DNA from 2 places in the Barrientosiimonas endolithica genome. Region 1 is predicted to be linked to the other one. Evidence: riboswitches for the same ligand, from Rfam matches in the RefSeq annotation. Region 1 holds a riboswitch; the other holds the start of a gene.
What was found. Region 1 has a riboswitch for cobalamin ahead of QUE40_RS01410 (ribonucleoside-diphosphate reductase subunit alpha). Riboswitches for the same ligand answer to the same signal wherever they lie in the genome.
Positions count from the first base shown of each region.

Region 1 (3,401 bases):
TTCTGGCCCAGCTCGGCCGTGATCCCTTCTGCCGCAAGGGCTTTCACGAACGCCTGGGTCGTGCTGCGCGCCGGGTCGGTCGGCGGGGCGGTGCCGGGGTCGGAGCGGTCGTCGGCCAGGCCGAGCATGCCGACGCGGGTGGTGAAGCCCATGTCGACGAGGTCCTGCTGCCAGTTCTCGTTCTGCAGCGGACCGGGGGCGTAGGACAGGTCCCAGCCGACCGTGACCGAGGTGCGCCCCTGCTTCTTCAGGTTGGCCGCCACCTGCTTCGCGAGGTCGCCGAGCCCGGCGCGGCCGGCCACCTCGTCGGGGTTACCCTTGCCCCTGGCGAGCGCGGTGTCGCCGCCCGCCACCAGCACCACCTGGTCGCCCGGCCCCTGCCGGACGGTCGTCGCCAGGGTGCTGTCGAGGTCGAGCGTGCGCGACACGGCGTACGCCGTCAGCAGCTTGGTGATCGACGCCGGCGTGCGCGCGGCGTCGGGGTCGAGCGCGAACAGGCTCTGCCCGGTGGCGGCGTCGCGCACCGCCATCGACGTCGTCGGGCCGAGACCGGGGGCGTCGAGCAGCGGCTGCAGCGCGGCGCGGACCCCTCGGGCGTGGGCGCGGTGCCGCCGACTCCGGGGAGAGCGGCGGGTGCCTGCGGGGGCTGCGGACGGCGTACGTCGGGCGGGGGGTCGACTCCCCCGGCAGCGGCACGGCCTCGCGCGGAGCGTCGGCGGTCGTGAGCACGCCCGGCACGACGTCGAAGGTGTCGAGGGTGGCGTAGCCGCCGATCAGCGCGACCGTCGCGGCGCCCGCGACCAGCGCGCGGTGCGATCTGCGCACGCTGCCCCCTTGCTCCGCGACCCGTTCTCGTGGGAGACACTAACCGCGAACTGTCCGCGGACGTACCCCGCGGGCGCCCCACCCCGGTGCGCCGCACCGCACAGCTCAACGATGAGGACATTCCATGGAGTTCGACGTCAGCATCGAGATCCCGCGCGGGACTCGCAACAAGTACGAGATCGACCACGAGACCGGCCGCATCCGGCTCGACCGGCTGCTCTTCACCGCGATGTCCTACCCCGCCGACTACGGCTACATCGAGGACACCCTCGGTGAGGACGGCGACCCGCTCGACGCGCTCGTGCTGCTGGACGAGCCGACCTTCCCCGGCTGCGTCGTGCGCGCCCGCGCCGTCGGCGTCTTCAAGATGGTCGACGAGGCCGGCGGCGACGACAAGATCCTGTGCGTGCCCGCTGGCGACCCGCGCAAGGACGGCGTCACCGACATCACCGACATCAGCGACTTCACGCTGAAGGAGATGCAGCACTTCTTCGAGACCTACAAGGCTCTCGAGCCGGGCAAGTCGGTCGAGGAGGGCTCGCACTGGATCGGCTCCGCCGACGCCGACCGCGTCGTCGAGGACGCGCTGCAGCGCGCCAAGGACCAGGGCGTCACCACCGCCCGCTGGGCCATGCCCGGCCACGCCCCCGACGAGACCGAGCGCTCGATCGACCGCGACCAGACCTCCGACTCCCAGGCCGACGCGCCGGAGTGATTCTGGTCTTGACTCCTCCTCCGGAAGCTGCGTGCTGCGCTGCGCACCTCCCGGCATCGTCGACAAGACGAACGAGACGACGGCGGCACAGTTAGTACGACGGCGGACCACGTCCCATGTGGTCCGCCGTTGTCGTACGCGCGGGCGCCCCGCGCGTATAGCACCCGGCCTCTCGGCGATCCAGCACATCCCCGGCTAGCGTGTCGCGGGCGGCACCACATATGGTGCTCTCGTTGCTGGTTCACCCCCAGATGTTCCGCATCTGGCCGGTGAGGCAAGAGGGAACCCGGTGCGATTCCGGGACTGCCCCGCAGCGGTGAGTGGGAACGACCGCCGTCATCGGCACTGGATCCGGCCTCGAGCCGGTCTGGGAAGCGACGGCCACTAGGCGGGCCAGCCGGCCCACGCCCACGAGTCCGAAGACCTGCCAGCACGCCGTCCGACCGGACGGTGGTCCGCGGCCTCGAGGGACAGGCCCACGACGATCACGGCTGCCCCGGCGCGGTCGTACGTCCGCCTCCCCTCGCGACCTCGGGCACGCAGGACTCGAGGGAGGAGGCATCACGACATGGCCATTCAGGTCACCAAGCGCGACGGGTCGCGCGAGCCGTACAACGCCGATCGGATCAACCGGGCGATCGAGCGCGCCGCCGAAGGCCTGCCCGACGGGCTGGCGATGACCATGCAGCTCGCGTCGGAGCTGGAGATCACGCTGTTCGACGGCATCACCACCGAGCAGCTCGACGAGGCCGCGATCCAGGTCGCGGTGCAGAACGTCAAGGACGACCCCGACTTCGACGTGGTCGCCTCGCGGCTGCTGCTGAAGACGATCTACAAGAAGGTGCTGGGCGACTTCGAGACCCAGACCGAGCTGGCGCTGCTGCACCAGGCGCGCTTCCCGGGCTACGTGCGCGAGGCCGTCGAGGACGGGCTGTTCGACCCGCGGCTCGCGAGCGCGTTCAACCTCGAGGAGCTCGCCGCCGCGCTGGACCACAGCAACGACGACGCGCTGCGCTACATCGGCATCGTGACGCTGCGCAACCGCTACATGGCGACCGGCCCCGGCGGGCAGATGCTCGAGGTGCCGGCCTACTTCTGGATGCGCGTCGCGATGGGCCTCTCGGTCAACGAGAAGGAGCCCACGCAGGCCGCGATCCGCTTCTACCGCAAGATGTCTCGCCTCGACTACCTCGCGGCCGGCTCCACCCTCGTCAACGCCGGGACCGCGAACCCGCAGCTGTCCAACTGCTTCGTGATGCAGATGGACGACGACATCGAGCACATCGCCAAGTCGGTGCGCGACGTCATGTGGCTGACCAAGGGCACCGGCGGCATCGGGCTGTCGGTCACCAAGCTGCGCGCCGAGGGCTCCCCATCCGCAGCAACAACACCACCTCCACCGGGCCGATCCCGTTCATGCACACCATCGACTCGACGCTGCGCGCGGTCTCCCGCGGCGGCAAGAAGTTCGGCGCGCTGTGCTTCTACATGGAGAACTGGCACCTGGACTTCCCGCAGTTCCTCGACCTGCGGCAGAACGCCGGCGACCCCTACCGCCGAACCCGCACCGCCAACACCGCGGTCTGGATCTCCGACGAGTTCATGAAGCGCGTCGAGAACGACCAGCCGTGGTACCTCTTCGACCCGCTGGAGACCCCCGACCTGGTGGAGCTCGTGGGCGAGGAGTTCTCCGCGCGCTACGCGGAGTACGTCGACCTCGCCGAGAAGGAAAGCTGCGCTCGTTCAAGAAGATTCGGGCGCGCGAGCAGATGACGGCGATCCTCGTGTCGCTGCAGACCACGTCGCACCCGTGGCTCACCTGGAAGGACTCGATCAACCTCCGGGCACTGAACGACAACAC
Region 1 covers NZ_AP027735.1:278,768-282,168, reverse strand. The annotation lists gene dacB (D-alanyl-D-alanine carboxypeptidase/D-alanyl-D-alanine endopeptidase) at 1-530, opposite strand, end outside; gene QUE40_RS01415 (inorganic diphosphatase) at 950-1,540, shown strand; cobalamin riboswitch at 1,761-1,986, shown strand; partial or broken gene QUE40_RS01410 (ribonucleoside-diphosphate reductase subunit alpha) at 2,109-3,401, shown strand, end outside.

Region 2 (3,401 bases), 1.6 Mb from region 1:
CGCTCTGCCCGGCAGCGGGCCGAGGTCACCGAGGCGGTCGTCGACGAGGCGGCGCGGCACGGGCTGCGCGCGCACGGGCTGGTCGACAGCCCCGTGACCGGCGGCACCGGCAACCGGGAGTACCTGCTGTGGCTCGCGGCGCGCACGGAAGGCATGATGAGCGCGATGGACCTGCGCGCAGCGTTTGACCGCATCGCCGCCGAGCGAGCCGACCGGTGACCCGTCGCATCCTGCTGGTCGGGCACCCCGGTCGCCCGCGCGCGATCGAGGTCGCCCGCGACCTGGTGGAAGGCCTGCGGGCCAACGACATCGTGGTCTGCGGCGACCCCACCGAGCTGGCCGAGTTCGGGCTGCTCGGCGCCGACGGCGTCGAACCGGTCGAGGTGTCCGAGCCCGCGCCCGGCACCGAGCTGACCGTGGTGCTCGGCGGCGACGGCACGATCCTGCGCGCGGCCGAGCTCGTGCGCGAGTCCGGGATCCCGCTGCTCGGCATCAACCTCGGCCACGTGGGGTTCCTCGCCGAGGCCGAGCCCGACGACATCCACCACATCGTCCAGGGCATCGTGCAGCGCAGCTGGACCGTCGAGAGCCGCCAGACCCTCGAGGTGCTCGCGCGCGTCGACGGCGAGATCGTCTGCCACAGCTGGGCGCTCAACGAGGCGACCGTCGAGAAGGCCGCCCGCGAGCGGATGCTGGAGCTGGTCGTCGAGATCGACGGGCGACCGCTGTCGACCTGGGGCTGCGACGGGGTGGTCGTCTCGACGCCGACCGGCTCGACGGCGTACGCCTTCTCGGCCGGCGGTCCGGTCATCTGGCCGGGCGTCGAGGCGATGCTGGTCTGCCCCATCTCGGCGCACGCGCTGTTCGCGCGGCCGCTCGTGCTGGGCCCGCAGGCCCGGCTCGCCATCGAGATGGTGCCGCGCACCGAGGCGCGCGGGGTGCTGTGGTTCGACGGGCGCCGCTCCTTCGAGCTGCCGCCCGGCGCCCGGGTCGAGGCGCGCCGCAGCGACCGCAACGTCGACCTCGCCCGCCTCACGCCCGCGCCGTTCGTCGACCGGCTGGTCGCCAAGTTCGACCTGCCCGTGCAGGGCTGGCGCGGACGCGGACCCCGCTGACCGGTCCGGGGTGGTGCATGACACGCCCCAACGGAGAGCCACCGGCGAGGTCCGCCCGCTGACCCGGCGACCACGGCGACCGCCCCGCATTGGTTAGGCTCGAACGCGTAGCTGGTTCTCCGGCTCGGTCCGCCTGAGGAGCCCCTCGAGTGGCGATCGTGCCGGGCCGAGCCCGCGCCGGCGTACGAGCCGGTGGGGGTGAGAGGGAACCCGGTGAGACTCCGGGACTGTCCCGCAGCGGTGAGCAGGAACGACCGCCGTCAAGAGCACTGGGTGCGCCCGGGAAGCGACGGCCAGTAGGTGCGGCGCCGCGCCGCGCGCCTGCAAGTCCGAAGACCTGCCTGCTGCGCCGGGCACGCCGTGCCCGGCGGTCCCCGCCTCGTGGACTGGGCGTGCCGGCCGCTGCGGAGTCGACCCCTGCGCGAAGGGGCGTCGTCCCGGACCGGTGGTGCGCGCTCGTGGGCGGTGGCCTCCCGACTGCACCGCAGGAGCGACAGCCATGACCGAACCGTTCACCGCCACCGTGCTGGGGCTGCCCCGCATCGGCCCCAAGCGCGAGCTGAAGAAGGCGCTCGAGGCCTACTGGGCGGGCGACCTCACCTCCGACGAGCTCGCAGCCACCGGCCGCGCGCTGCGCGAGACGCAGCTGCGCGGGCTGGCCGACGCCGGGCTCGACTCGGTGCCCGTGGGCACCTTCAGCCGCTACGACCAGGTGCTCGACACCGCCGTGCTGCTGGGCGCGCTGCCGGAGCGCTACACCGGCTTCGCCGACCCGCTCGACGGCTACTTCGCCGCGGCGCGCGGCACCGACGAGCTGGCGCCGCTGGAGATGACCAAGTGGTTCGACACGAACTACCACTACATCGTCCCGGAGATCTCGCCCGGCACGCAGTTCTCGCTGCACCCGGAGACGCTGCTCGCCGAGCTCGCGGAGGCCGACGCGCTCGAGCTCGGCGTGCCGGCCCGACCGGTCGTGCTCGGCCCGGTCACCTTCCTGCGGCTGAGCAAGGCGGTCGGCTCGGACGCGCCGCTGCTGGACCGGCTCGAGGAGCTCGTCCCGCTGTACGCCGACCTGCTGGCCCGGCTCGCCGACGCCGGGGCGGCGTGGGTGCAGCTCGACGAGCCTGCCCTGGTGACCGATCTCTCGGGCGAGGAGCTGGCGCAGGTGCGCCGGACGTACGACGGGCTCGCGGGGCGCAGCAGCGGCCCGCCATCCTGCTCGCGACCTACTTCGGCCGCGCCGACGAGGCGCTGCGGGAGCTGCACGGCACGGGCATCGAGGGCCTGGCGATCGACCTGGTCGCGGGGACTCTGCCGCCGCCGGAGGTGCTGCGCGGCAAGCACGTCGTCGCCGGCGTCGTCGACGGACGCAACGTCTGGCGCACCGACCCCGACCGCGCGCTCGACGCCCTGGAGACGCTGCGGGCGCACGCAGCCTCGGTCGCGGTCTCGACCTCGTGCTCCCTGCTGCACGTGCCGTACGCCCTCGCCGCCGAGCCCGGGCTGGACGCCCGGCTGCGGTCCTGGCTGGCGTTCGGGGCCGAGAAGGTGCGCGAGGTGCGCGCGCTCGCCGACGCGCTCGCGGGCGCCGACCACGAGCCCGCCGAGCTGGAGCTCTCCCGGGCCGGCCTCGCGAGCCGCCGCGACGACCCGCGGCTGCACCGGGAGGACGTGCGAGACCGGCTCGCCGCGCTGGGCGAGGACGACCGGCGCCGGCTGCCCGCGGACGAGCGCCGGGCGCTGCAGGCGGAGCGGCTCGACCTGCCGCTGCTGCCCACCACCACGATCGGCTCCTACCCCCAGACCGCCCAGATCCGGTCGGCGCGCGCGGACCTGCGGCGCGGCCGGATCGACCAGGGGAGTACGTCGCGCGGATGCGCGCCGAGATCGACGCGGTGCTGGAGCTGCAGGAGGGGCTGGGGCTCGACGTGCTGGTGCACGGAGAGCCCGAGCGCAACGACATGGTGCAGTTCTTCGCCGAGCGGCTCGAGGGGTTCGCCACCACGTCGACCGGCTGGGTGCAGTCCTACGGGTCGCGGTGCGTGCGCCCACCCATCCTGTTCGGTGACGTGGCCCGGCCGGAGCCGATGACGGTCGACTGGATCAGCTATGCGAGCAGCCGGACGAGCAAGCCGGTCAAGGGCATGCTCACCGGCCCGGTCACGATCCTCGCCTGGTCCTTTGTGCGCGACGACCAGCCGTTGGCCGCCAGCGCCGACCAGGTCGCGCTCGCGATCCGCGACGAGACCGTCGACCTCGAGCAGGTCGGGACCGCGGTGATCCAGG
Region 2 covers NZ_AP027735.1:1,881,879-1,885,279, reverse strand. The annotation lists partial or broken gene QUE40_RS19155 (TlyA family RNA methyltransferase) at 1-219, shown strand, start outside; gene QUE40_RS09505 (NAD kinase) at 216-1,115, shown strand; cobalamin riboswitch at 1,319-1,454, shown strand; partial or broken gene metE (5-methyltetrahydropteroyltriglutamate--homocysteine S-methyltransferase) at 1,615-3,401, shown strand, end outside.
Region 2: linked by a shared signal. The riboswitch ahead of metE (5-methyltetrahydropteroyltriglutamate--homocysteine S-methyltransferase) and the one ahead of QUE40_RS01410 (ribonucleoside-diphosphate reductase subunit alpha) in region 1 are both predicted to bind cobalamin.